2 regions of the Pantoea sp. Tr-811 genome follow, and region 1 is predicted to be linked to the other one. Evidence: riboswitches for the same ligand, from Rfam matches in the RefSeq annotation. Region 1 holds a riboswitch; the other holds the start of a gene.
What was found. A riboswitch is a leader RNA that binds a small molecule or an ion and turns the genes downstream of it on or off. The one in region 1 is predicted to bind thiamine pyrophosphate.
Positions count from the first base shown of each region.

Region 2: linked by a shared signal. The riboswitch ahead of thiC (phosphomethylpyrimidine synthase ThiC) and the one ahead of F3J44_RS27245 (TenA family protein) in region 1 are both predicted to bind thiamine pyrophosphate.

Region 1 is NZ_VWXJ01000027.1:558-11,758, forward strand. Features, by position in the region: partial or broken gene F3J44_RS27220 (hypothetical protein) at 1-966, shown strand, start outside; gene F3J44_RS27225 (DUF6708 domain-containing protein) at 970-1,863, shown strand; gene F3J44_RS27230 (PAAR domain-containing protein) at 1,860-2,117, shown strand; gene F3J44_RS27235 (hypothetical protein) at 2,306-2,506, shown strand; gene tenA (thiaminase II) at 2,540-3,199, opposite strand; gene F3J44_RS27245 (TenA family protein) at 3,202-3,849, opposite strand; TPP riboswitch at 3,928-4,042, opposite strand; gene F3J44_RS27250 (Ig-like domain-containing protein) at 4,288-7,683, shown strand; gene F3J44_RS27255 (SCO family protein) at 7,837-8,805, shown strand; gene F3J44_RS30470 (EAL domain-containing protein) at 8,887-11,201, shown strand, end outside.
Region 2 is NZ_VWXJ01000002.1:159,360-177,141, reverse strand. Features, by position in the region: gene F3J44_RS03390 (antimicrobial resistance protein Mig-14) at 1-873, shown strand, start outside; gene F3J44_RS30295 (PIG-L family deacetylase) at 870-2,273, shown strand; gene F3J44_RS03380 (glycosyltransferase) at 2,311-3,267, shown strand; gene F3J44_RS03375 (glycosyltransferase family 2 protein) at 3,335-4,108, shown strand; gene F3J44_RS03370 (toluene tolerance protein) at 4,149-4,754, opposite strand; gene msbA (lipid A export permease/ATP-binding protein MsbA) at 4,942-6,750, shown strand; gene hldE (bifunctional D-glycero-beta-D-manno-heptose-7-phosphate kinase/D-glycero-beta-D-manno-heptose 1-phosphate adenylyltransferase HldE) at 6,881-8,302, shown strand; gene F3J44_RS03355 (metal ABC transporter ATPase) at 8,442-9,410, opposite strand; gene F3J44_RS03350 (aldo/keto reductase) at 9,465-10,277, opposite strand; gene F3J44_RS03345 (FAD-binding oxidoreductase) at 10,274-11,449, opposite strand; gene F3J44_RS03340 (multidrug efflux SMR transporter) at 11,665-11,997, opposite strand; gene F3J44_RS03335 (LysR family transcriptional regulator) at 12,085-12,975, shown strand; gene waaA (lipid IV(A) 3-deoxy-D-manno-octulosonic acid transferase) at 12,987-14,258, shown strand; gene F3J44_RS03325 (TolC family outer membrane protein) at 14,430-15,866, opposite strand; TPP riboswitch at 16,029-16,135, shown strand; gene thiC (phosphomethylpyrimidine synthase ThiC) at 16,292-17,782, shown strand, end outside.

The DNA.
Region 1 (11,201 bases):
GCGGCAGCGGCAGCGTTAAGTGCTCGCGCAACGCAGAGCATTCTACGGTTCAGGCTGAGTTCATCGCAGCCCGGAGTGGCGTTCGGAAATGCTTTCACGAAACTCCTCGAAAGCAAACTTTTCGCACGCCTTTCCGGATATCCCGCCATCCTTTTAGGATTATATGCTGATCGTGAAAAGTCAAAGCGCCAAGAAAAAAATGGTGACGCTATCGCGTCAAAGTATACTCGCTGGGGCGGGATCACTGTTGCCTTAGGATCGGTGCTTATTCTGGAGGGCAGCCTAGCAATTACCGGGTCTATCGGTGCAATCCCCTTCGCTGGCTGGGCAGCTGCAGGGGTAGTACTTCTTGGGGGCGCCATCTTAGCTGGAGGAGTGCACCTACATGCCAAAGCAAGTGAGAGACTGCATACACCGCTTGAACTGTGGGCCGCAAGATGTATTTTTGGAACGAAATCTAATGATGGGGAATTACGAGACAACATAAGCCTAGATCCAACAGGGAAGCTACCAGCCTTCCCTTCCGTCACAGACGAGGTCATTGAATGGCAAACCTCATACTACCAACCAGTACTCCTGGAAACCGAGCAAGCCAAGGCCTTACAACTCGGCAGTTTGTCCAGCGAGTGGAAACAGAATAACGCGTGGTCCCCAGCACTCTGGGTCACTTTAGCCCATACAGACGCCCGCCCTCCAAAGCCGAGTGCAGAGTTCACTGTACTGCTAAAGGAGTTCATTGTTGGAGAAAGTGAATGGTTTGGATCCCTCAGCATTTGCGATAGAGACCAACACGCCATTGAAACACCCTTCAGCCCCGACTGTTATATTACGGCGCTCGGACTCGTACTCAACTTCAAAATTGAAATAATGCACGGAAATTCGGCAAGCCTTTTCATCAAATACTCTCCAAATCAAGGCCTCTACGACCGAGCTCACTCAACTATCACATTCAAGCTTGAGAGGTAAGCAATGTCAGTAGTCTGGCTTTTTAATCCCGCTCAAAATACTGCCGCTGCACCCCGCATAGGGGGCCAAGTAACAAGCATTTCGCCTACAGCCTTGGAATTGCACAACCCGTGGGTGATAGACTCTGTATTTATGGGCAAGCTTTACACTGCCATGTCCGCTGCATTAATACTATCCATCTACTCGGAATTCTTCCACGCCGGCCTTGAGCAAACACTAAGTCGAGACAGGGAGTTACTTATCCTCGACACCCTATTACCTTTCCTGTTCACGCCCTTCCTCGCCTACAGAATATATCTCATAAAAAACTTATCAGCCTTCTACTTGAATCGCACTTCAAAAAAAATCCACTATCGGCGAAACAGAACGCTCATATCTTTCGACTGGGACACTGTCAGAGGCGGTCTATTCAAACGCACCGAGTTTGGTGGCGTATCTTTCAGCACCCAGTATGCCCTGGCATTCGGTCCCTGCGGAGCACAGGGTGGTTTGCAATTGAAAGAATGCCTCTGGATCGACAGCAACGAACCCACCGAGCCAGACGTAAAATACGTCGCCGAAGTTTGGGAATACCTGCGCCATTTCATGGATCACGGCCCCAACAAACTTCCCCCACCAGGCGAACCCAACTGGTGGCACATCCCCCTGCACGCCATCTGCCTGACCCCAGCCCAAGCCTGGCGCCACTACGCCCCTTGGCGAACCGGTGAACCCGGAGAACTGCAAGGCAAGAAAAACTGGCAACTGCCTTTCTGGGCCGTGCTCTTCCCCTACAACCTGTCCCTGGCCATCTGCTGGTACGTCATCTGCCGCCTATTCAACGTCCGCGCAGCACCGCCTCCACCAGAGGCATTCGAAACCGCCCCCGCACAAACCACCCAGAGGAAACGCAAATGACCCCCATCGCACTCGTAGGCCATCGCCATAGCTGCCCACTCCATGGTGAGGGCAAGGTCGAAACCGGCGCCAGCGCAGCCTTCGTCGACGGCAGGCCCATCGCCCGTGTCGGCGACCGGATCAGTTGCGGTGCTGTAATCGAAACCGGCGCTGCCTGCACCATCATCGAAGGCCAGCCCGCTGCCATTGAAGGCAGCCAAACCAGCCACGGCGGAACCATCACCGAAGGCGAGCACGGCTGGCTGATCGACTGACCTACCAGCCCCAGATCAATCGCTGCCACTCAGGGCAATAAACCGACAGCAAAACCTGCGATTTCCTTGCCCTGAATCAGCAAAATTGTACATGGCCATCACCATGCCTTGCCCCCGCCGCCGTCAGCCAGTAAAACGTCTACAAAGCCCGCATCCAGCGGCCTGCATGATACTCAAGCGAGCCCTACATGAACCAAGATTCCTTCCTGTATCGCACCCTGCAAGTACTCAGCGCCCTGCAGCAACGCTACTTCCCGAAATGCCACCACCTGACCCGTGAGGAAGCCCGCCTGGTGGAGCAGTTCCGCGAGCTGTCCAGCACCGACAAGGTCGCCATTCGCTACCTGTGCTCCGCTTACTGGCACACTAACCGCAGCACCTTGAACTGAGGCGCCCGCTCAACCAAGGCGCCCCACGCGGCGTCAGTTCAGGCTGTCCAGCCCCATTTGCCAGAAGTCCGCTTCCAACCGCGAAGCCTGGCCAAAGACCCCCGCCAGCTCCACGAAGCGCTGCTCGGTCATGCTCCGCGCCGCCAGTTCATCCAGGTGTTTGCGTGCTGCCGCCGCCACGCCTTGGTACCCCTCGCCCGCGTATTCACCAATCCATTCCCGGTACGGGTGGCTGCTCAGGTCGCCAATTTGCTGGGCCAATGCCCGGCCGATTTCCGCGTAGCCGATCACGCAAGGTGCCAGCGCCGCATGCAGTTCGAGCAGGTCGCCCGCTGCGCCGCAGTCGAGCACATAACGGGTGTAGGCCACCGTCGCCTGGTGCTCCGGCGCAGCCTCGATGTCTGCCTGGGACAAGCCCCAGCGGGCGCACAGGCGCAAGTGCAGTTCGGTTTCGTCGAGAATCGCCGCCAACCCGGCCTGGGCGGCGCGGATGTCGGCCGGCAGGCGGCTCTTGTAGGCGGCCAGGGCCCAGGCGCGGGCGAACTGGATCAGAAACAGGTAGTCCTGAACCAGGTACGTGCGAAACGCAGCTTCAGGCAGCGTGCCCTCACCCATCTGGCGGACGAAGGCGTGGTCCACGTAGCTGGACCACTGCCCGGCGGTAGCGGCCTTGAGGCGGTCGAAGATATCCATGCTCAAGCCTCCTCGGCGTAGACGGCGTCGAAGAACGCCAGTTCCAGCGCCACGGTACGGGCGTAGAAATCACTGGCCAGTGCCGCTTCCTGGGGGCCGACGCGGTCGAGTTCAGCCTGCAGGAAGGCCACGAAATCGTTGAAGGCCGGGTTGTCGTGCAGGGTGATCCACTCCGCGTACAGGAAATGCTCAGGGTAGGGTTTCGGCGCCTTCACCGCCCAGTCGAGGTACAGGCCTTCGGCGACGTTCAGCACCGCCAGCGCCGCGGCATAGGACCGGGTGGCCGCAGCCTCGCGCATGATTGCCTTGAAACCTGCAGTAGGCGCGGTGTCGGCGGGCTCGCTGCGCTGCGCAGGGCTTACGTCGAGGGCTTCGAAGGCACGCAGGAAATAGGTGTTCTCGTCACTGCTGATCATGCCGGCGAAACGGCCGAAACGCAGGCGTGCCTCGAAGGTGTCGGCGGTAGCGATGGCGGCGCCGAGCAGGGTCAGGAAGCTGTCGAGGAAACGGTGGTCCTGAACCAGGTAACGCACCATGACCGGGTCGGCGATGGTGCCCGCGCACAGCTCGTTCACGAAGCGGTGGCCGACGGCGGCGGACCAGGTCGGCAGGTTCTGCTGGCGCAGGGTTTGGCTGAAGCGTTCGGTCATGGTGCTGTCCTGTACAAGGTGGCAGCGAGACCGTTGCAGCTGGGCATGGAGCGGCCTCGCAATGAGGCCGGCAAAAAGGCAGGTCGGCAGTCCCATCCCTTCGCCGGCATGATCCGGATCAGGTTCGAAGGGTCACCGCGCTGCAGTTGCCAGCGGTTTCTCAGCCCGTTGCCGGGCTCCCCTTGGTGGCAACAGGTATACAGGCCTGAACCGCCGTTGTCACCTGCTGCATCACCGTTCCTGGGCCATCGTTGACCCGCTTGCGGGGAAAAGTCCCCATTGCTTGACACCCCGTTCTTTAGCGCGCATCAGGAATTCCAAGGTTTTGTTTGACAAAGCATTACTGAAATAGTTGTTGGCACAACTGTTGCTCCGGCCCCTTTGTCCAGAGGCCATTGATGGCTCATAGCTATTTAGCCGCGAGCGAGGCACCAGGCAATGAAAACACCTGCCATGATTCACTCCAAACGACCTGCATTCCAACTCTCGGCGGTAACCGCGCTGATGCTCAGCTTCGGGCTGCTGACGGCCGGCGCCTCATCCCTCGATGACGTCAGCCCGCCATCGCCGACGGACCCTTCGCATTTCGATGACCAGCCAGCGGACCCTGGTCCGGCCCTGTTGAACCTGTTCAACCTGCCCGAAGCCAACGAAGGGTCGCTGGAACTCAAGGACGGCGTGTACGGCGACCGTTCGACCAACCGGGTCGACAACGTGCTGCCGCCGTCGCTGCAGACGTCGCGCAACTACCCCACCAATGGCAAGCCAAGCCCGCTGTTCGGTGCGCAACCCTTCACCCAACAGTTGCTGCTGTTCGAAGAGTTCGGCCCGGAAAAACTCGACCCAACGCTGCCGCCACCCGCCCTGGCCTTCCCGCCGCCCACCCTGGGCGCGGCCCCCGCACAGGACCCGGACGTGGTTGCCCGCAGCAGCCCCAACGGCAACGCGCTGGAAGCTTTCCTCAAGCAACCGGGGCTGTACCCGTTCCCCACGCCCTACGCCAACACCCTGGACCGCAACCCGTGGAAGGCGCAGATCGAGCTGTTCCTGAACCGCAACTCGGTGGGTTCGCCTGCCGAAGGCCGGCCACCAGGAAAAGGCTGGGCGCACCAACGCTGGAACGAGTTCTACCCCCAGGCCGCCTTCAAGACCGCGCAGGCCGGCGCCCGCATCAACCAGGGCTTGCGCGACCGCAAGCAGTTGCACAACTACGCCGTGGGTGAGTTCGGCCCAGGCGGCCTGTATTACCAAACCTCGGACATTCCCACCACGCTGGGCACCACCAAGGGCATCGACACCCGCTTCCACCCGAACATGCCGCTGCAGAACCACAAGTCGCTGTGGACCTTCGACGGCACCTTCCCGGTGAAGCTGCTGATGGTGCGCTACGGCCAGCCAGTACTGATGCGCCATTACAACGCGCTGCCGATCGACCCGGCAGCCAACGCAGGCTTCGGCTTGCACACCATTTCCACCCACGAGCACAACGGCCATTCCCCGGCCGAAAGCGATGGCTTCGCCAACGCCTACTTCTTCCCTGGCCAGTATTACGACTACCGCTGGCCGGTCCAGTTGGCTGGCTACGACACCATCAACACCCGTGCCGAAGACCCTCGCGCCGCCTTCCCCTGCTCGCCCGGTGAAACCCTGTTCGTCAACGACGCCAACCCAGGGCTGAAAACCTGCGACAACGGCAGCATCAAGATTCGCGGTGACTGGCACGAAACCATGAGCACCCACTGGTTCCACGACCACATGATGGATTTCACGGCGCAGAACGTCTACAAAGGCAACGCCGTGATGATGAACTACTACAGCGCCATCGACCGCGGCAACGAAGCCCTGCAGGACGGCGTGAACCTGCGCTTGCCCAGCGGCTCGGGGATGGCCTGGGGCAACCGCGACTACGACGTCAACCTGGTGGTGGCCGACAAGGCCTGGGATCAGAATGGGCAGCTGTGGTTCAACCCGTTCAACACCGATGGCTTCCTCGGTGACCAGGTGCTGGTCAACTGGCAGTACCAGCCCAAGCTCAAGGTTCGCGCACGCAGCTACCGTTTCCGAATCCTCAATGGCTCGGTGTCGCGTTACTTCAAGATTGCCGTGGTCCGGGAAATCGCCGGCAACGGTGGTGAATTCAAGGGGCCGTCCGGCTCGAACGTTTCCTACGCGCGGGTGCCGTTCCACATGATCGCCAACGACGGCAACATCATGGAACACGCCGTGCCGTTCGATGGCACCCTGGACCTCAACGGCGACGGCGACCTGCAGGACAACAACGGTATCCTGCCGCTGCAGGGCATCGCCGAGCGCTACGACATCATCATCAACTTCGCCAAGAACGGCATCAAGGTCGGTGACAAGCTGTACTTCGTCAACGTCATGGAACACGACACTGGCAAAGGCCCGAAACAGGTCATTTCCCTGGCCGATGTGCTGTCGGAAAAGTACAAGGCCGTGATCAAGCAGACCAGCAAGGGGCCTGAGTGGGACAAGGGCGACCCGGTGGTCGGCAAGTTCATGCAACTGATCGTTCAGCCCTACAGCGGCCAGGACGTGAGCATGGACCCGAGCGCCTACGAGCCTGCCAAGCCTGGCAAGGCCGAAGGCCTGAAGATGATCCCGCTGACCATCGACCGCACCGCCGCCACCGACAAGGACAAAATCAACAAGGCCCGCCACCGTGAGTTCGTCTTCGGCCGCTCCGATGGCACCGACAGCACCCCCTGGACCATCAAGACCGACGGCGGTTTCGGCTACAGCATGGACCCACGCCGCATCAGCGCGGCGCCGCAGCTGGCCAGCGAAGCGACTCAAGGCGGCTTCAGCGGCGACGGCACCCTGGAAGTGTGGAAAATCCGCAACGGCGGCAACGGCTGGAGCCACCCGGTGCATGTGCACTTCGAGGAAGGCGTGATTCTCAGCCGGGACGGCAAGGCACCGCCGGAATGGGAAAAATGGGCGCGCAAGGACGTCTACCGCATTGGCCCGGACGCCGACTCTTCCCAGGAAGTGGAAATGGCCATCCGTTTCCGTGAGTTCGCCGGCACCTACATGGAACACTGCCACAACACCCAGCATGAGGACTCCTCGATGCTGCTGCGCTGGGACATCGAGCACCCCGGGCAGTTCCAGGTGATGCCAACCCCGCTGCCGGGTTGGGATGGCGTGGAGTACATGGCGTCGGTAGGCCTGCCGACCTTCCGCACCGCCAGCAGCAACAGCGGGCAAGACCCGGCCAACAAACCGCCTGTGGCCAACAACGACAGCGCCGCCACCACTGCCGGCAAGCCGATCACGCTCAACGTGCTGGCCAACGACACCGACCCCGAGGGCAACCTGCCGTTGACCGTCAAGGGCCTGAGCCAACCCGACTCCGGCCAAGGCTCGGTCAGCACCGACGGCACCAGCGTCACCTACACGCCACCGGCCACCGTCGATACGCCGTTCACCGCCAGCTTCAACTACACCGCGCGCGATGCCAAGGGCGCCGAGTCGCTGAATCCGGCCACGGTGAACATCGCGGTCAGCCAGACCGTGGCCATGGACGACATCCAGGTCAGCAGCGCCACCGTGCAGGTGCGCAGCGGCAACCGCAACACCTGGGACCTGTCCGGCACCACCTCGGTGGCCAACGGCAACAGCATCACGGTCACCGCCGCCACCACCAGCGGGCCGCTGAACCTGGGTACGGCCACCTTGAGTGCGGCCACCAGTGGGGCGCGCTGGCGGCTGTCGGTGACCACCACCGGCAGTGGCCCGGCTTCACCGGCAACGGTGACCGTGCGCTCGGCCCTGGGGCAAAGCGTGACGGTGCCGATCAGCGTGAAGTAAACGTGGGGATGTATCGGGTATCCCTGTAGGAGCGGGCTTGCCCCGCGAAGGAGGCGACGCGGTGCCTGGCACCGGCTTCGCCGGTGTTCGCGGGGCAAGCCCGCTCCTACAACGATCGGCGTATGCAGTAACTTCTGTTCGAGGGTAAACAACATGGCTGGGTCATGGCGTGTTCTGCTCGCAATCTTGCTGTTCGCCGCCGGCTTGCATTACTGGCCGACCACCCAAGCACCCGCCCGGGAAGCCAGCACGCCCTGGGGCGCCGACTACTTCCCAAACACCCCGCTGGTCACCCAGGATGGCCAGCAGGTGCACTTCTTCGACGACCTGATAAAGGACAAGGTAGTCGCCATCAACTTCATCTTCACCGGCTGCTCCGATTCCTGCCCGGTGGAAACCGCGCGCCTGCGCCAGGTGCAGAAAATTCTTGGTGACCGGGTCGGCAAGGACATCTTCCTCTATTCCATCAGCATCGACCCGTACAACGACACCCCCGCCACCCTCAAGCGCTATGCCGAGAAGTTCGGCATCGGCCCAGGCTGGACCTTGCTCACCGGTGAGCCAGACGACATCGAGCAGTTGCGCCGGCGCCTGGGGCTGTACATCGAGGGCCTGGAAAACGGCCGCTCCAAGGACCACAACCTGAGCCTGATCATCGGCAACCAGGCCACCGGCCGCTGGATGAAAGCCTCGCCTTTCGAAAGCCCCTACATATTGGCCGACCGCCTGGGCAATAGCCTGCACAACTGGAAGCAGGCCAGCGCCATGGCCAACGACTACGCCCAAGCGCCGGACATTCGCCCGCCCAGCAGCGGCGAACAAATTTTCCGTACCCGCTGCTCGTCCTGCCATTCGGTGGGTAGCAACGAACGTGGCATCGGCCCTGACCTGCTGGGCGTCACCCGCCAGCGTGATGCCCGCTGGCTGACGCGCTGGCTCAAGGAGCCAGACCAGATGCTGGCCGAAAACGACCCGCTGGCCCACCTGCTCTATGAGCAGTACAACCGCCTGGCCATGCCCAACATGCGCCTGGGCGACGAGGAAGTCGCGGCGTTGTTGAGCTATCTGGATGAAGAGACAACGCGCATCCAGGCGCCCCTGGCGGACCGGGGAAAACCTTAGAGGCAAATCGCCACCAGTCATTAGGCTGTCATCTTTCTGTCGTATTTTCAACGCCATCACCCACGGTCGGGAATACCAGCAGTGATCCGCCGTTCTCTCTCTTCCGCAGGCCTTTTGCGCCTGTTGATCTTGATGCTGTGTGCCGCCACCCTGACCTTCCTGTGGGGCCTGCACCTGACCCAGAAGGCCGCGTCGCGCCAGGATGCGCTCACGGCCAAGGCCGCCGAGCACCTGAACCTGGCCAGCATTGTCGCCGAAAGCCTGCGCCAATTGGTGGACCGCGCCCAGGCCGTAGGCCGGGTTACCCAGGACGACATGAAGGCCCTGCGCCAGGGCAGCCTGAGCCTGGCGCGCCTGTTGGCCGAAGACCCGGTCTTCAAGCGCATGAGCCTGTATGACCGGCACGGCCGGTTGCTGTCGTCCAGCCATGGCGATGAGGCCGCCCAGTTGCCTGCCGATTGGCTGCAGCAATTGAAAGTGCACGTCGCCCATTACGGCTTCAAGCCCTTCCTGCCGCGCGTGCCTGCCGACACGGCCCCGGGCGCGATGCCTAATTGGCGCCTGCCGTTCCTGTTGCCATTGACCGACCTGCCCGGGCGCGAGATCGACAACATCCTGGTGGTGCAGTTGGACGTGGGCTACCTGGCGGTGTTGTTCCAGCACATCGACCTGGGCGACAGCGGCATGGTGCGCCTGCTGCAGGACGACGGTCAGGAGCGCCTGCGCATCAACGCCAGCGGCGTAGTGGTCGCCGGTGACAGCATCGAGCCAGACCTCACCGAGGCCGACAGCAATGCCGGCCAGCTGACCCAGTATGCCGCCGGCGACCCCTACCAGAGCCTGTACCGGCGCGTGGCCGAACGGGGCTTCAGTGTGGTGGTCAGCCAGCGTTACGATGAAATCCTCGCCTCCTCCGTGCTCGCCTATTCGCGCCAGTTCTGGCTCAACCTGAGCATGACCCTGATGATCCTCGCCAGCCTCGCCTGGACCCTGCGCCTGTTGCGCAAGCGCCAGGAAGCCTTCGATGCGCTGGAGCACGCGCAGCAGGTCAATCAGCAACTGATCGGCCGCCTTGAAGACGAACACCGGCGCAGCAGCCACGCCGCCGCCACCGACCACCTCAGCGGCCTGCACAACCGCCGCCAGTTCGTCGAAGTCGCCGAGCAGGCGCTCACCCGCCAGCGCGGCAAGCGCCGGCTGATGGCCATTCTGTTCATCGACATGGACCGCTTCAAGTCGATCAACGATTCGCTCGGGCACAAGATCGGCGACCTGCTGCTGCAGGCCGTGGCCGGCCGCATCCAGCGCCTGCTCGAACCCGGCGATGAAGCCTCGCGCTTTGGTGGTGACGAGTTCGTCGTATTGCTGGCCGGGGAACGCAGCGAAGAACAGATCAACAGCTGGGTGCGCGGCCTGGTGCAGAAACTCTCCGCCACCTATGCCCTCGATGGCCAGGAGGTCAACACCAGCCCCAGCGTCGGTGTCAGTATCTGCCCGCGCGACGGCCAGGACATCGACAGCCTGATCCGCAGCGCCGACGCCGCCATGTATTCGGCCAAGCAAGCCGGCCGCGCCCAGTACCGCTTTTTCGACCCATCGCTGAACCTGGCCGATATCCAGTCGTTCACCCTTGAGCAGGCGTTCGGCACGGCCCTGGCCGAACGCCAGTTCGTGCTGCACTACCAACCGCAAATCCGCCTCGACACCCAGCGCGTGCTTGGCTACGAAGCGTTGGTGCGCTGGGACCACCCGGAGTTTGGCCTGCTCTACCCTGACCGCTTCATTGGCCTGGCCGAGCGCAGCGGTTTCATCATCGAACTGGGCTGGGAAGTGCTGCGCCTGGCCTGCGAAGAGCTGGCCCGCTGGGACACCCAGGGCCGCGATGCACGCCTGGCGGTGAATGTGTCGGCGCTGCAGTTGCGCCAGGCCGATTTCAGTACTCGCCTGCTGGCCAAGCTGCAGTTGTACGGCATTGTTCCGCAGCGCCTGGAACTGGAAATCACCGAAACCACCATCCTGGACCCCGAAGGCACCGCGGTCGACCACCTGCATCGGCTGCGCGCAGCTGGCATCGGCATCAGCCTGGACGACTTCGGCCGTGGCTATGCAGGCTTTGCCCACCTGCAATCGCTGCCGCTGAGCAAGCTGAAGATCGACCGCTCGCTGATCGCGCCGTTGTCCAACAGCTATGACGACAGCCCGATCGTTTCCTCGACCATCATCCTGGCCAAGCGCCTGGGGTTGGAGGTGGTGGCCGAGGGGGTCGAAACCCGCGAGCAGGTGGTGTGCCTGAAGCTTGCCGGTTGCGACATTGCCCAGGGCTACCACTTCAGCCGGCCCCTGTCGCCGGCGCAGTTGCTGGAGTACCCGCCCTTCAATGGCATCGAGGAAAAACC
Region 2 (17,782 bases), on a different contig from region 1:
CGCGAGCGCGGTTGGCAAACCATCGACGCCACGGCATACGCCCAGGCATGGGCACGCTTTGGCGGCAGTGTGGCCACGCACCCGCTGGTGGTCGAGCAACTGGCGGACCTGGCGCAGATTCCCGTGCGCTACCTGGGTTGGTACCAGGGCGGTGAACTTAAAGCAGCGATCCCGACCTGGGGCCGCCACCTGGCGCTGGCCAAGGACGTGCTCAAGCAGGCCGGCAAGAAAGCCCTGTTCGACCTGGGCAATGCCGAAATCATCCTGCCCGCGGCCGCCGATGCCGGCGCGCCGCTGCGTCACGCGGCGCGCTACCTGTCCGAACTGAACCAGGGGCGCTTCAGCGGCCTCAAGGTACAGAAAGAGCAGCTGGCCATGGCCCGTGCCCATGAAGACCTGTCGAAGAAATTCCGCTACAACCAGCGCCGCGAACTGCGCCTGCTGGAAGAGGCCGGTGGCCAGGTGCGCCCCATCAGCGACTTCAGCGCTGCTGAAATTGCCACCATGTACTGCGACCTGTTCCAGCGCCGCTGGGGCTTCCCGGCCACTGGCGCCGAGCGCATGGGCGAGGTGCTGGAGCGCTTGCGCGAGCTATTGATCGGCTCGGTGCTGCTGCTCGACGGCAAGCCGATCGCCATCCAGCTGGTTTACCGGGTGGAAGCGCCGGAGTGGATCAGCGTCGAGTACATCAACGGTGGCGTCGATCCGCAACTCAAGGCCTTCAGCCCAGGCAGCGTGCTGAGCTTCCTCAATACCCAGGCCGCCTGGGACGATGCCCGCGCGCGTGGCAAACCCCTGCGCTTCTCGTTCGGCCGCGCCGACCGCGAGTACAAGGACCGTTGGTGCAACCCCGTGCCGGTGTTCCAGGCGTGAGTCGCAAGCAGCAGTTGCTCAAGCGCCACCGGCGCAACAAGCGCCTGGGCGTGCTGGCCAGCCTGGTGCTGCTGTTGGCCCTGGGCCTGTTCGCCTGGTGGTGGCTGCCGCTGTTACTGCTGCCGGTGCTGTGGGCGGCGCATGAAGCCTGGTTTGCCGACCACTTGTTCTACACCCCGGGCGAGGACTACGCCTACCGTTTTGGCGAGCACACCCATGAAGCGCCGGTGACCCTGCGCGAAGGTGTGCTCAAGGCCGACGCGCCCTTGCAGGGTGATGAAACCCTGGTGCTCGAAGTGCGGGTGAAAAGCAACTGGCTGGGCCGTTTGCTCGACCCTCGGGTAGAGCTGCAAGGCGCAGGCCTTGCAGACCGGCAAACCTTCGAGCGCGGTGTTGCCGGCGTGCGCTATCTGAACCTCACTGGCCTGGCCGCGCCGCTGCAGGCCGGCAGCCTGCGCCTGCGCGGGCGCCATTGCCGGCTGCAGGGCGAGCCGCGCCTGTGGGTAACTCCAGGCGTCGAGCTGCAGCGCCGCCGTGTCATGGTCATTGCACCGCACGCTGACGATGCCGAGCTTGCCGCCTATGGCCTGTACAGCCAGGCCGAGGAAACCTGGGTGGTGACCCTGACCGCCGGTGAAATCGAAGCCGAGCATTATCAGCAGATGGGCCTGGGCAACGCCGAGGCCGCCCGCCTCAAAGGCCGCCTGCGCGCCTGGGACAGCATCGCCGTACCGCGCTGGGCCGGGGTGCCGGAAGCGCGCTGCGTGCAACTGGGCTATTTCTGCCTGCAGCTGCCTGCCATGCAGGCAGCGCCTGGCCAACCAGCGGCCTCGCGTGAAGCCGACATGGCCGATATCCGCCCGTTCCGCCAATTCAACCCGTTCCCGCTGCCGGGCGACCAGGATGGCGCCCCCACCTGGCAGAACCTGCTGGCCGACCTGCGTGCCTTGCTGGAACTGGCCAGGCCCGAAGTGCTGGTGATGCCGCACCCGCAGCTCGACCCGCACCCCGATCACATCTGCGCCCAGGCCGCTGTACTGGAGGCCCTGCAAGGCCTGGCCTGGCAGCCACAAACGTTGCTGTGCTACGCCAACCACCTGCACGACAACGACCGCTGGCCCATGGGCGACAGTGGCGATGGCGTGGCCTTGCCGCCGCAGCTGCAAGCCGACCAGGCATGGGCCCCGTGCAGCCTGGTGCTGAGCCTGGCCACACAGCGTGACAAGGCCATGGCCCTGGGGATGATGCACGACCTGCAGCCGTCGGCGCCGTTCAAGCGTCGCCTGCGCCGCTTGCTGCAGCGTTGGCTGGCGGGCCGGCGCCCCTCGCCTTACGGGGAGAATGAATTCTTCCGCAAGGCCGTGCGCCGGCATGAGCTGTTCTGGCGGCGTGAGCTGTAACCCCGACCGCGATGGCGCAAAGCGCCCAAGGAAAGCAATGAAAGTCCTATTTCTGGTACAGAAGGAACAGCGCGCGATCCTCGATCGCCTGTACGACGGCGTCGCGGCCAACTGTGAATGCGACCTGCGCTGGCTGAGCAGCGACGACCAGCGCAACCTGCGCCGCTACTTCAAGCGCGAAGTGCAGGTGGAGCGCTACGACCGCATCGTGTTCTTCCTGCGCTTCAAGCAGGAGATCCGCCAGGTGGCGTTCATTCGCACGGTGCCCAACCTGGTCATCCTCGAACACGATGCCTACCAGAACTACATCCCCTGCAAGTACACCGGCAAGTTCAGCGCGCATTACCGCCAGCTGCCCTGGGTGCGCGTCATCAGTTCGGGCTACAGGGTCAGCGAGCGCCTGCGCGAGGAAGGCTTCGACGCCGTGTTCGTGCCCAAGGGCTACGATGAGCAGCTGCTTGCCGACCAGGGCCGCGAGCGCGACATCGAGCTGGCCTTCGTCGGCAGTACCAACAGTGTCGCCTATAGCGGGCGCAAGGCGCTGCTCGACGAGCTGGGGCGGGTGGAGAACCTGGTGGTGACCCGTACCAATTCGGGTGAAGACTACTGCAACACGCTCAACCGCATCCGCTTTTTCGTCAGTGCCGACGTGGGCATGGGCGAATACATGATCAAGAACTTCGAGGCCATGGCCTGCGGCTGCGTGCTGCTGGCCTTCGACCAGGGCGAGGCGGAAAACCGCGCCCTGGGCTTGCAAGACATGCACAACGTGGTGCTGTATGACACCATTCCGACCTTGCAGGCCAAGCTGCGTACCTTGCGCGCCGACCCGGAACTGGCGCGGAAAATTGGCGAAAACGGGCGCCAGCTGGCAGTTTCCCGCTTTAGTTTCGCTGAGGTAGGCCGTAGCATCGTCGAACACATGCGCCCGGCACTCAGGCCGCAGCCGCCCTTGTCTGCATGGCAGCGGCTGCGGTTGAAGCTGGGCATCTAACGAAAAGAACTTTTGGCGCCTGGGGCTGGCGAACAAACGTCGAGCGATGTAACACGGAGGGGGTGCGGTGCGCTTTTCCCATGAGAGTGATGTCACGCTGGTCGTGACCAGTTGCGGCCGCTTTGACCTGCTCAAGGCTACCCTTGAGAGTTTCGACCGTTATAACACGGCCGCCATCCGCGAAGTCTTCATCACCGAAGACTCGGGGGACGATGCCGTGCACGACGCAGTGCCGGCGCATTGGAGGCCGCATTGCCGGGTGTTCGTCAACCGGCCAAAGCTTGGCCAGTTGGCGTCCATCGACCTGGCCTACAGCCAGGTGAAGACGGCGTACGTTTTCCACTGCGAGGACGACTGGCAGTTCTACCGCGAACATTTCGTCGAAGACTCCCAGGCCATTCTCGAACAGCGCCCGGACCTGCTGCAGGTGTGGCTGCGCAGCCATGCCCATGACCTGGCCATTCACAGCCCGTACATCCACCTTGGCGAGCGCCAGGTGATTGCAGGCGTGCCGTGTTACCCGCTGTTGTCCGACAAGCCCGAGTGGCAGGCCTTTTCGCTGAACCCTGGCCTTCGCCGGCTGAGCGATTACCAGCGCTGTGCGCCATTTGCCGGTTATTCCGGAGAGAAGGCGCTGTCCCGGCGCTATGCCGAGCTGGGCCTGAACGCCGTTACCCTAGAAGGCGACGCGGTGTTGCACACAGGCTTTGGCAACCATGTGACCTTGCCCGAGGAAGTGCGGCGCAAGGCCAAGCGGCGCAGCCGCGACCGGGTGAAGCTGGCCGCGACGCTGGTGATGGGGGCCTTTATCGGCCTGGGTATTTCCTTTCTGGTGCACTGATTCGAGCACGTGTGCCGTGCTCGGGAAGTGCGGCTTGCGTTCAGTGGGCCAGCAGGGCGGCCTTGAAGTCGGCGAGGGGGAAGCGTTCGCCCAGGTTTTCCCGCTCGATGTAGCTCACCATGTGCTGCACGTTGCGGCGAATCATGCGGGCTGACAGTGGTGGGCGCAGGAAGCGCATGTCGGCCACGTCGATCAGGCCCAGGCGCTGATCGGGCGTTACCACCACATTGCCCAGGTGCAGCGAGCGGAAGTAGATGCCGCTACGGTGCAGTTGGCGAATCAGCTCGATCAACCGCGGCAGGTAGGTGCCCCAGCTGAAATCCTCGTCACGCGACATCTGCAGCAGCGTGCGCCCTGGCAGCGGGCGGTACAGCACGGCGGTGCGCCCTGGCAGGTCCAGCTTGTGCTGGCTGATCACTTCCAGCGTGGGGATGCCCAGTTGCGCAAGGCGCGTGGCATTGTCGACGAAGCGCTGCGAGTAGGGGCGCAGCAGCGCTGATGAGATCAGGCGCTTGCGGCGAAACACCTTGAGGAAGTTGCCATCCTTGAGCAGGTAGACCTTGGCCCCATGGCTGTCCGCCTCCAGTATCTGGGCGCCAAGAGTCAGCTGGTCGAAGTCGACTTGGGTGAGCCGGGAGCATTGCATGGGTAGGGCCTTGTCGTCTGGCAAGCAAAATGACCGGTAATAATGCCGAAAATAATGCGCCAACACCATGACAGCGTCTTGCAATGGCGCTGTGGCGACCCGCCATGCCGCTGTCGTCGCCTGGGGGCGTGCCGAAAACGACGCCTGTGGTAAAATTCGCGGTTCAACCTGAACAGCGAGCTCGATGATGGCCGAAACACCGCGACCGGCGGAGCACACCTCCAGCCTGAAGATCTACTTCCGGCTGCTGAGCTATGTGAAACCCTATGTCGGCATTTTCCTGCTGAGCATTGTCGGTTTTGTGATCTTTGCCTCCACCCAGCCCATGCTGGCCGGGATCCTCAAGTATTTCGTCGATGGGCTGAGCAACCCCGAAGCGGTGTTGTTCCCCAACGTTCCCTACCTGCGCGACCTGCAGCTGCTGCAGGCCGTGCCATTGCTGATCATCCTGATCGCCGCCTGGCAGGGCCTGGGCTCGTTCCTGGGCAACTACTTCCTGGCCAAGGTGTCCCTGTGCCTGGTGCACGACCTGCGCGTGGAACTGTTCAACAAGCTGCTGGTGCTACCTAACCGCTACTTCGACAACCACAACTCCGGGCACCTGATCTCGCGCATCACCTTCAACGTGACCATGGTCACCGGCGCCGCCACCGACGCCATCAAGGTCGTGATCCGCGAAGGCCTGACCGTGGTGTTCCTGTTCGCCTACCTGCTGTGGATGAACTGGCACCTGACCCTGGTGATGGTCGCCATCCTGCCGGTGATCGCCGTGATGGTCAGCGTGGCCAGCAAGAAATTCCGCAAGCAGAGCAAGAAAATCCAGGTGGCCATGGGCGATGTCACCCATGTTGCCTCCGAAACCATCCAGGGTTACCGCGTGGTGCGCAGCTTCGGCGGCGAGGCCTACGAGCAGCAGCGCTTCGGCAAGGCCAGCCAGAGCAACACCGACAAGCAGCTACGCATGACCAAGACCGGCTCGCTGTACACGCCGATGCTGCAGCTGGTGATCTACAGCGCCATGGCCGCTTTGATGTTCCTGGTGCTGTTCCTGCGCGGCGAATCCACTGCAGGCGACCTGGTGGCCTATATCACCGCCGCGGGCCTGCTGCCCAAGCCGATTCGCCAGTTGTCGGAAGTCAGCTCCACCATCCAGAAGGGCCTGGCGGGCGCCGAGAGCATCTTCGAGCAGTTGGACGAGGAGCCTGAGGTGGATGCCGGCACCGTCGAGAAGGACCGTGTGGAAGGCCGCCTTGAAGTGCGCAACCTGAGCTTCACCTACCCAGGCACCGAGCGTGAGGTGCTGAGCGACATCAGCTTCGTCGCCGAGCCTGGGCAGATGATCGCCCTGGTCGGCCGCTCGGGCAGCGGCAAGTCGACCCTGGCGGCGCTGATTCCGCGCTTCTACCACCACGACCAGGGGCAGATCCTGCTCGACGGCGTGGAAATCGAGCAGTACCGCCTGCGCAACCTGCGCCGGCACGTGTCGCAGGTGACCCAGCACGTCACCCTGTTCAACGACACCGTGGCCAACAACATTGCCTACGGCGACCTGGCCGGCGCCCCGCGCGCAGACATCGAAGCCGCCGCTGCCGATGCCTATGCCAAGGAGTTCGTCGACCGCCTGCCCAAGGGTTTCGACACTGAAGTGGGCGAGAACGGCGTGCTGCTGTCCGGTGGCCAGCGCCAGCGCCTGGCGATTGCCCGTGCGCTGCTGAAGAATGCGCCATTGCTGATTCTCGACGAAGCCACCTCGGCGCTGGACACCGAGTCGGAGCGGCACATCCAGGCCGCCCTCGACCACGTGATGCAGGGCCGCACCACGCTGGTGATCGCGCACCGCCTGTCGACCATCGAGAAGGCCGACCAGATCCTGGTGATGGACCAGGGCCGCCTGGTGGAGCGTGGCACCCACGCCGAGCTGCTTGCGGCTAATGGCCATTATGCCCGCTTGCATGCCATGGGCCTGGATGAGCCGGCCAAGGCCGATATCACCTGAACCCTCGCTGATCGGGGCCGCCATGGCCCCGATTGTCACGGGAATTTTCCAGGGCTGATCTGGCCGTAAAGCCGTCGCCTACCCTGTGCTAATATCCTGCCCCTGTTCACTATTGTCATATGGGTTGCCCATGAAGTTGTCCATGCCGCGTTTCGATCAAGCCCCGGTATTGGTGGTCGGCGATGTCATGCTCGACCGCTACTGGCATGGCGGTACTTCGCGTATTTCGCCGGAAGCGCCGGTGCCGGTGGTCAAGGTCGACCAGATCGAGGATCGCCCCGGCGGCGCGGCCAACGTTGCCTTGAACATCGCCGCCCTCGGCGCGCCGGCGTCGCTGATTGGCGTCACCGGCCAGGACGAGGCCGCCGACAGCCTGGCCAACAGCCTGCAGGCTGCTGGCGTGCGCTCGGTGTTCCAGCGCATCGCGCACCAGCCGACCATCGTCAAGCTGCGGGTCATGAGCCGTCACCAGCAGCTGCTGCGTATCGATTTCGAAGAACCGTTCGCCACCGACCCGCTGTCGCTGGGCGCTGAAGTCGACAACCTGCTCGAAGGCGTCAAGGTGCTGGTGTTGTCCGACTACGGCAAGGGCGCGCTGAAGAACCACCAGAGCCTGATCCAGGCTGCCCGGGCCAAGGGCATTCCGGTTCTGGCCGACCCCAAGGGCAAGGATTTTTCCATCTACCGTGGCGCCAGCCTGATCACCCCGAACCTCAGCGAGTTCGAAACCATCGTTGGCCGCTGTGCCGACGAGGCCGAGCTGGTCGCCAAGGGCCTGCAGCTGCTGCAGGACCTGGACCTGGGGGCCTTGCTGGTCACCCGTGGCGAGCATGGCATGACCCTGCTGCGCAGCGGCCAGCCGGCGCTGCACCTGCCAGCGCGTGCCCGTGAAGTGTTCGATGTGACCGGTGCTGGCGACACGGTGATTTCCACCCTGGCAGCGGCCATTGCTGCCGGCGAGGACTTGCCCCACGCGGTGGCCCTGGCCAACCTGGCTGCCGGTATCGTGGTTGGCAAGCTGGGTACTGCCGCTATCAGTGCACCGGAGCTGCGCCGGGCGATCCAGCGCGAGGAAGGTTCCGAGCGCGGCGTGCTGGGCCTGGAGCAACTGCTGCTGGCCATCGATGATGCGCGGGCGCACAACGAGAAGATCGTGTTCACCAACGGCTGCTTCGACATCCTGCATGCTGGCCATGTGACCTACCTTGAGCAGGCCCGGGCCCAGGGTGACCGCCTGATCGTCGCGGTCAACGACGATGCCTCGGTCAGCCGCCTGAAAGGGCCGGGCCGGCCGATCAACAGCGTTGACCGGCGCATGGCCGTGCTGGCGGGCCTGGGGGCTGTAGACTGGGTCATCAGCTTCCCTGAGGGCACCCCGGAAAACCTGCTGAGCCAGGTTCGCCCGGATGTGCTGGTCAAGGGCGGTGACTACGGTATCGACCAGGTGGTGGGTGCCGACATCGTCAAGGGTTACGGCGGTACGGTGAAAGTGCTGGGCCTGGTGGAGAACAGCTCGACCACGGCGATCGTCGAGAAAATCCGCAAGAACTGAGGTGGGGTTTGGGGCCGCCTTGCGGCCCATCGCGAGCTTTGCTCGCTCCTACCGGGCCGTGCGCGATGCCCGGAATACGCGAATCCCTGGTAGGAGCGAGCAGAGCTCGCGATGGGCTGCAAAGCAGCCCCAGCACCCGCTATTTCTGCAATGACGTCCGGGCCCGCGCCAACAACGCCCGCGCCTTGTCGCCAAAGCGTTGCAGGTGCGTCGCCGGCGTTGCCTTGCGCTCCACCAACCCCTGCTGCTTCACCCAGTCCTTCCAGCGAATCCGCTCATCGGCTACCACCCAGCCTTCCTGAAGGGCAAAACTCTCGGCCAAATGCACCCCTCGGGTACTCGCCGGTACCAACTCATCCTTCTTCAAGGTGTACAGCTCGGCCTGGGGCTGGCCATCCTGCACCGGCATCAGGTACAGGTCGGGCCGCTTGCGGTTCAGCCTTGCTACCAGCTGGTCACCCTCCAGGCGCTCATCGACATGGAACAGGCTGAGCTTCTTGGCTTCTTTGGGCACCTGCAGGCGCATGTCGTAGATCAACTGCAGCGATGCGGTGGGCAAGTGCACATAGGCCCGTGGCCGCTCCAGCAGCATCAGGTTGGCACAATGCACCGGGCGGGCGGCGCCAGACTGTGGCGCGAGCACGAAGGCCAGGTCTTCGCGGTAATGCAGCGCGGACGCATACGGCGCGGGCAGCCAGGTTTCATGGAAGCGGCCGCTCAGCCAGCCTTCCGGTGTTTCCAGCAGGCACTCCTCGGCCACCTCCTGCACGGCAGTGTGCAGCGGCAGGTTGAGCTCCTGGGCGGGCACGTAGCCGGAAATCAGCTTCAGTACCACATCGCCCCGGTCCTGGCGGCGCTGGCGCACCAATACCCAGTAGTCACGGTGCTGCCAATGCAGGGTCAGGCGAACCGAAACCCCCAGGTTGGCCAGTTCGACCACGAAGCGCTGCTTGTCGGGCAGCTGGATGGCGCGGCGGCGCTGCTGGGTTTGGGCGAAATTCAGCGGCATGCCGATGCTCTGGTAGACCAGGCCTTCGGCCGTCGCTTCCACATGCAGGGGCAGTGTCTTGAAGTTGCTCGGGTTCTTGCGGATCAGCGTACGCGGCACGAGGCTCCTCCTTGCGTCGGGGCAGTCACCAGGCCCTCGGCGGAGGGCGGCGGCTCAATGCTGGCCCAGTATGCGGGCGACGGTGGCCACGTTATGGGCCAGGTGCAACGGGTTGATGGTGCCGACGATAGCACTGCTGACGCCTGGGTGGGCGAACAGCAGCTCGAAGCTGGCCTGCACCGGGTCGACACCGGGGGCAAGGCAGATATGCCCGCTGGCCAGGGCCTTCTTCACCAGGATGGCCTTGCCGTGTTCGGCAGCGTAGTCCAGTACCGGGCGTTCCGCCTGCTCGTTGAGGTTGTAGGTGACCATGGCGCAGTCGCCCTGCTCCAAGGCCTTGAGGCCGCCGGCTGCCGTCTTGCCGGACAGGCCATAGCCAAGAATCTTGCCTTCCTGCTTGAGCTCGGCCAGGGTCTGGTAGACCTCCTGTCGCTCCAGGATGGCCAGGTCGTTGCCATCGGAATGCACCAGCACCAGCTCGATGCGGTCGGTTTCCAGGCGGCGCAGGCTGCGCTCCACTGAGCGCCGGGTGTGGGCGGCGCTGAAGTCGAAACTCGATTGGCCGTTGGCGAATTCTTCACCCACCTTGCTAACGATCACCCACTGGTCGCGCTGGCCACGCAGCAACGGGCCCAGGCGCTCTTCGCTGCGGCCATAGGCCGGCGCGGTGTCGATCAGGTTGATGCCCAGCTCGCGGGCCTGTGCCAGCAGCAGGCGGGCTTCGTCGTCATTGGGAATGGTGAAGCCGTTGGGGTACTTCACGCCCTGGTCGCGGCCGAGCTTGACCGTGCCCAGGCCCAGGGGCGATACGCGCAGGCCGGTGCTGCCCAGGGGGCGGTGAAAATCGTGCAGGGTCGGCAGGCTCATGGCAGCAGTTGCTCCCAGGCCGGCACGCCCACGGCTGGGCGTGGCAGGCCGGTGAGGTCTGCCTGGGCGGCCGGGCGAATGCCGTCGCGCTCAAGGTTGGCCAGTACCCGGTCGCTGAAGTCTGGCGCCAGCGCCAGCTTGGTCGGCCAGCCCACCAGCAAGCGTTGCTGCTCGGCGAGGAAGGCGTTGTCTGGGCGCACCAGGCCCGATTGGGCAGGTTCGGCGCGGTCGACACGCAGGGTGGCCCAGCGTACCTGGGCCTGGTCGACCCAGGGCAGCAGGCTGGCAATTTCCTTCTGCGCCGCGGCAATCTGCGCCGCAGGCTCTCGGGCCACGCCATCGGCTTCGGCGATATCGCCGCCCAGGTACCAGACCCACTGGCCGTCGGCGGCCGGGTGGGTGGTGACGGTAACCCGTGGCTTCGGCCCGCCACCCAGGCAATGGGCGTACAGCGGCTTGAGGTTCGGGCCCTTGGCCATGACCATGTGCAGCGGGCGGGTTTGCATCGCCGGCTGCTGCAGGCCCAGGGCGTGCAGCAGGCCTTCGGTGCCGGCACCGGCGCTGAGGACGATGCGCTGGGCGCGAATGTCGCGATCGTCCACGCGCAGGCCGACCAGTTCGTCGCCTTCGCGCAGGGGTTCGATGCGTTCACCGGCCAGCAGGCTGTCGCCGGCCAGTTCGGCCAGGTTGTTCAACAGGCTGGGCACGTCGATGACCAGTTCGGCCAGGCGGTACACCTTGCCCTTGAAGGCGCGGTCCTGCAGGGCAGGCGGCAGTTGCTCGCCCTTGACCTGGTCAACCCGGCCACGCACGGCCTTGCTGGCGAAGAAGCTGGTGAGGTTGCCGGCCAGGGTGCCGGGCGACCACAGATAATGGGCGTCGGACAGCAGGCGGGTGTGGGTCAGGTCCAGTTCGCCGCTGCCGGCCAGGGCCTCGCGCCAGCGGCGGGGCATGTCGGCGATGGCTTCCGAGGCGCCGGTCAGGGCACCGTGCAGGGCGTACTTGGTACCGCCGTGGATGATGCCTTGGGACTTGATGGTCTGTTCGCCACCGAGGCTGGCGCGTTCCACCAGCACCGTCGAGTAGCCCTGGCGGCGCAGCCGGGCATTGAGCCAAAGGCCAGCGACCCCGGCGCCGACGATCAGCACGTCAGTGGAAATGGCGGATGGCATGGCGGTACCTCGAAGACTGGGACAGCTGCCAAGTATACAGGGTCAGGGTTGCTGTTGGCCCGGAGCGCCAGCACCCGCACCGTAATACCCTGTAGGAGCGGCGGTGCGGCGACCCGACTTGCCCCGCGAACACCGGCGCAGCCGGTGCCATCCACCGCGGCGCTTGCTTCGCGGGGCAAGCCCGCTCCTACAGGATTGCCAGTTAAATAGATTGCTCAATGCCCGGCCGTTTTGGAAAACAACTGGATCACCACCACGCCACCGACAATCATCGCCATGCCCAGCATCGCCGGCACATCCAGCTTCTGCCCGTACACCACCAAGGCCGCCACGCTGATCAGGACGATCCCCAGCCCCGACCAGATCGCATAGGCGATACCCACCGGAATACTGCGCACCACCAAGGTCAGCATCCAGAAGGCAATGCCGTAGCCGACCACCATCAACAACAACGGCAACGGCGTGCTCAAGCCCTTTACGGCCTTCATGGAAGCCGTGGCGATGACTTCGGCGCAGATGGCGATGGCGAGGTAGGTGTAGGCATTCATGGCAGGATTCTCCGGTAACTGGGTGGGCATTCTAGACCTAACCTGGATGCGGTAAAGTCATTACCTATCAACTACGGAGATAGCTCAATGGCCGAGCAGTGGAACCTGGAGCAATTGCGCACCTTTCTGCGCGTCGCCGAGCTGCGCTCGTTCTCGGCCGTGGCCCGCGAGCAGCGCAAGGCGCAGTCGGCCATCAGCAACGCCATTGCCCTGCTGGAAACGGACCTGGGTGTCACCCTGTTCGAGCGCAGCAGCGGCCGGCAGCCGAAGCTGACCGAAAACGGCAGTGCGCTGCTCGAAGATGCCCGCGAGCTGTTGCGCCAGTGCGAGCGCCTGGATGGCCGCGCTGCAGCGCTGATGCGCGGGCAGGAAGCCTTGCTGCGGGTGGCGCAGGACGAGGCCATGCCCTACCAGCCGGTGATCGACAGCCTCGACGAGCTGGCCAGCCGCTACCCGTACCTGGAAGTGCAACTGGCCAGCGGCGCCCAGGGCGATGTGGCGCGCAAGCTGGTGGAACGGCGTGCCGACCTTGGGCTGTTCTTCCACCACGAAAGCATCCCCGATTCCCTGGAGCGCCGCGTCCTGGGCAGTGTGGAAATGGTCACCGTGTGCGCCATCGGCCATCCGTTGGCCCGGGAGCTGCGCGTCACCTGCCAGCAGCTGGCCCGCCACCGGCAACTGCTGATTACCCCCCAGCAAAGCGGCTACCCCGGCAGCGAGGCCGCAAGCCCACACGTGTGGCGCGCCGACAGTTTCTATGCCATGGCCGAACTGCTGATGCGCGGCCTGGGCTGGGCCTGGCTGCCGCGCCATGTGGTGCAATACCCGACGTACCAGGCGCAGATGGTCGAGCTCGACAGCGAATGGTGCCCGCCAGCACTGGTGGCCGAGCTTGCCTGGCGCCGCGACGAGCCCCTGGGCCCCGCTGCGCAGTGGCTGGCCGAGCGCTTTGCAGTGCACCTGCGCGCGATCGGGTAAACTCCGCCGCCATGAACAGAACCCTTTATACCTTGCTGTTTCACCTGGGCCTGCCGCTGGTTGCGCTGCGCCTGTACCTGCGTGCGCGCAAGGCGCCGGCCTACGGCCAGCGCATCGGCGAGCGCTTTGCCCGTAACCTGCCGGCCATGCGCCAGGGTGGAATCTGGGTGCATGCGGTGTCGGTCGGTGAGAGCATTGCCGCCGCGCCCATGGTGCGCGCCTTGCTCAAGGCCTACCCGGACCTGCCAATCACCCTGACCTGCATGACCCCAACCGGTTCCGAGCGCATTCGCGCGATGTTCGCAGGCGAACCGCGCATCCAGCACTGCTACCTGCCCTATGACCTGCCGTGGGCCGCGGGGCGCTTCCTCGACCATGTGCGCCCGCGCCTGGGCATCATCATGGAAACCGAGCTGTGGCCCAACCACATCCACCAGTGTGCCCGGCGCGGCATTCCGGTGGCGCTGGCCAATGCGCGGTTGTCTGCCCGCTCGGCACGGGGCTATGCGCGCTTTGCCAAGCTGACCCGGCCAATGCTGGCCGAGATGAGCCTGATTGCCGTGCAAACCGAAACCGAGGCCCAGCGTTTTCGCGACCTCGGCGCCCTGCCTGGGTGCGTGCAGGTCACCGGCTCGATCAAGTTCGACCTCAAGGTCGACGAGCAACTGCTGCCGCTTGCCCGAGCGTTGCGTGGGCAATGGGGCGCGGACAAGCGCCCGGTGTGGATCGCCGCCAGTACCCACGAGGGCGAGGATGCGCTGGTGCTCAAGGCGCATCAGCAACTGTTGCAGGTGCACGCGGATGCGCTGCTGATCCTGGTGCCGCGTCACCCCGAGCGTTTCGATGCCGTGCATGCCCTGTGCAGCCAGCAGTTCGCCACGGTGCGCCGTTCTGCCAGCACACCGGTGGATGGGCAGACGCGGGTGTTGCTGGGCGACACCATGGGCGAGTTGCTGTTTCTCTATGCCCTGGCCGATATCGCTTTCGTTGGCGGCAGCCTGGTGGCCACCGGCGGGCACAACCCGCTGGAACCGGCGGCGCTGGCATTGCCGGTGATCATGGGGCCGCATGTGTTCAACTTCCTTGAAATCAGCGCGATGTTGCGCGAGGCGGGGGCGTTGCAGCAGGTGGATGATGCTGACGGGCTGGCCGAAGCGGTGCGACGGTTGGTCGAGCTGCCGCAAGATGCCCGGCACATGGGCGAGGCGGGCAGGGCGGTGATGCAGGCCAACCAGGGGGCGTTGCAGCGGTTGTTGGATGGGCTGGGTAAGCTGCTCGGCTGAGTGTTTTGATTGTGCTGATGGGCGCCGCTGGCGCGACGCATCGCGAGCTGGCGCTCGCTCCTACCGGGGTTGGGTAAACCTGCAGGAGCGGTGCATCGCGAGCTGGCGCTCGCTCCTACCGGGGTTGGGTAAACCTGTAGGAGCGAGCGCAGCTCGCGAAGTGCCTTTCAGTCAAGGACGGCGCTCGAAGTTCTTGGCCGCCGCCGCCGCCAGGTCCGGTGGCAGGAAATCGCGGTCGGGGTTGTAGTCCGGCTTCAGGTACCGCGCCAGGTCCTGCAGGTCTTGCGGGCTCAAGGTCCCGGCGGCCTGCTTGAGGCTCAGGTTGTCGAGGATGTAGTCATAGCGGCTGTTGTTGTAGTCGCGCACCGAGGTGTACAGCTGGCGCTGGGCATCGAGCACGTCGACGATGTTGCGGGTGCCGACCTGGTAGCCGATTTCGGTAGCCTCCAGCGCGCTCTGGTTGGAAATGATCGACTGCTTGCGTGCCTTGACCTGTTCCACATCGGTGTTCACCGCACGGTGCAGGTTGCGGGTGTTTTCCGTCACCTGGCGGCGCAGGCTCTCACGCTGTTGTTCGCTCTGGCTCAGGCGCTGGTAGGCTTCGCGCACTTGCGAGCTGGTCAGGCCGCCGCTGTAGATCGGGATGTTCAACTGCAGGCCGATGCTGGTCTGCTCCACGTCACCGCTGTAGCGCACATTCTGCTGCGGCGCGGGGTTGGTGAAGCCCAGGCTGTCGTTGTCGCCCTTCTGGTACTTGGCCACCGCATCGAGTGTCGGCGCGTGGCCAGCCTTGCGCTGGCGCAGGGTTTCCTCGGCGGCGGACACGGCGTAGTTGGTGGCCAGCAGGTTGAGGTTCTGGCGCCCGGCGGTTTCCACCCAGGCCTTGGCATCATTGGGTGTCGGCACCTGTACCGGCAGGGTGTGCACCACGCCTTGCAGCGAGTTGTACTCGCGGTTGGTGAGGGTGACCAAGGCCTCGAAGGCGTCCTGCACCTGGCGCTCGGCAATCAGCCGGTTGGCGCGCGCGGTGTCGTAGCTGGCCTGGGACTGCAGCACGTCGGTCTTGTCGGAAAGGCCCACATCGAAGCGTTCGTTGGACTGGTCGAGCTGGCGCTTGAAGGCCGCTTCCTCGGCCTTGGTGGCCGCCAGGCTGTCCTGGGCACGCAGCACCGAGAAATAGCTTTGCGCCGTTTGCAGGATCAGGTTCTGTTCGGTGGCCGACAGTTCCAGGGCGGCCTGTTCGTTCACCGCTTCTGCGGCCTGCAACTGGAACCAGCGGTCGGCGCGGAAGATCGGTTGCGCCAGGGTGGCGCTCCAGGCATTGCCGCTGCGGTTGGAGGTGATCGAAGGCTCGTCCAGTTTGGTGCGCGTGTTCATCATCTCGGCACCGGCCGACAGGTTCGGCAGCAAGCCGGCACGGGCCTGGGGCACCACTTCGCGGCGGGCGCCATAATCGGCGCGTGCGGCTGCAAGATCGGCGTTGTTGTCCACCGCTTCGCGGTAGACGCTGACCAGGTCGGTCTTCACCGTCGAGGGCACATCCGCCGCCCAGGCCGTTGCGTGGTACGCACAAGACACGGCTATCGCCAGTGAGAGTTTGCGCAGCATAGGGGGCAATCCTTGTACGAAAAATAATTACTGAACTGTTGAGTATCGTCCGACGTGCCAGTGTAGTGCCATGGGCCCCCCGGCAACAATCGCCGCGTGCGCCTTTCATCCTGCTGCAAATTACCCGCTTGGCTTTGTCGGCCACTCCAGTCTAGACTGCGCCTGTTCTTGTCGGGGTGCCTTGAAGCAAAGGCTGAGATCGCATAGGTGCGGATCCCGTTGAACCTGATCAGGTTAGCGCCTGCGTAGGGAACAAGATTGCTCGCCTTCCCGGGGAGCCTCTTGTGCCAGGTCCGGGAATGTCTCAGCTGCTTGCAGCTCGTGGCACCTCGTCTTCGGCACTGCACTCGTCCATGGGTGCGTCCACGCCTTTCAGGTTCTCCCCCGACATTCCGCCCGCTAGGAAGCCGTCTGGAGAGCCTGTGATGACCAAACAAGAAAAAGCGATCAACCTCAGCGAATCGGCGCAAGTCGACCAGCAGTCCGTGCAACCGTTCCCGCGTTCGCGAAAAGTCTATGTCGAAGGTTCGCGCCCGGATATCCGCGTGCCCATGCGTGAAATCAGCCTGGACGACACCCCCACCGATTTCGGCGGCGAGTCCAATGCGCCGGTGCTGGTGTACGACACCTCCGGCCCCTACACCGACCCCAACGTGATCATCGATGTGCGCAAGGGCCTGGCCGATGTGCGTTCGGCCTGGATCGAGGCGCGTGGCGACACCGAGCGCCTGGGCGGGCTGAGCTCCGACTTCGGCCAGCAGCGCCTGAACGACGCCGACCTTGCCAAGCTGCGCTTCGCCCACGTGCGCAACCCGCGCCGTGCCAAGGCGGGCGCCAACGTCTCGCAGATGCACTATGCCCGCCAGGGCATCATCACCGCCGAGATGGAATACGTGGCCATCCGCGAGAACATGAAACTGCAGGAAGCCCGCGCCGCTGGTTTGCTTGACGAACAGCACGCCGGCCACAGCTTCGGTGCCAACATTCCGAAGGAAATCACCGCCGAATTCGTGCGCCAGGAAATCGCCCGTGGCCGCGCGATCATTCCGGCTAACATCAACCACCCGGAAGTGGAGCCGATGATCATCGGCCGCAACTTCCTGGTGAAGATCAACGGTAACATCGGCAACAGCGCCCTGGGCTCCTCGATCGAGGAAGAAGTGGCCAAGCTGACCTGGGGTATCCGCTGGGGCTCGGACACGGTCATGGACCTGTCCACCGGCAAGCACATCCATGAAACCCGCGAGTGGATCATCCGCAACTCGCCGGTGCCGATCGGCACCGTGCCGATCTACCAGGCCCTGGAAAAGGTGGGCGGCGTTGCCGAAGACCTCACCTGGGAGCTGTTCCGCGACACCCTGATCGAGCAGGCCGAGCAGGGCGTGGACTACTTCACCATCCACGCCGGCGTGCTGCTGCGTTATGTGCCGCTGACCGCCAAGCGGGTCACCGGCATCGTCAGCCGTGGCGGCTCGATCATGGCCAAGTGGTGCCTGGCGCACCATAAAGAGAACTTCCTGTACACGCACTTCGACGAGATCTGCGAAATCATGAAGGCCTACGACGTCAGCTTCTCGCTGGGCGACGGCCTGCGCCCAGGCTCGATCGCCGATGCCAACGATGCCGCCCAGTTCGGTGAGCTGGAAACCCTTGGCGAGCTGACCAAGATCGCCTGGAAGCACGATGTGCAGTGCATGATCGAAGGCCCCGGCCACGTGCCGATGCAACTGATCAAGGAGAACATGGACAAGCAGCTGGAATGCTGCGACGAGGCGCCGTTCTACACCCTCGGCCCGCTGACCACCGACATCGCCCCCGGTTACGACCACATCACCTCGGGCATCGGTGCGGCGATGATCGGCTGGTTCGGTTGCGCCATGCTTTGCTACGTCACGCCCAAGGAGCACCTGGGCCTG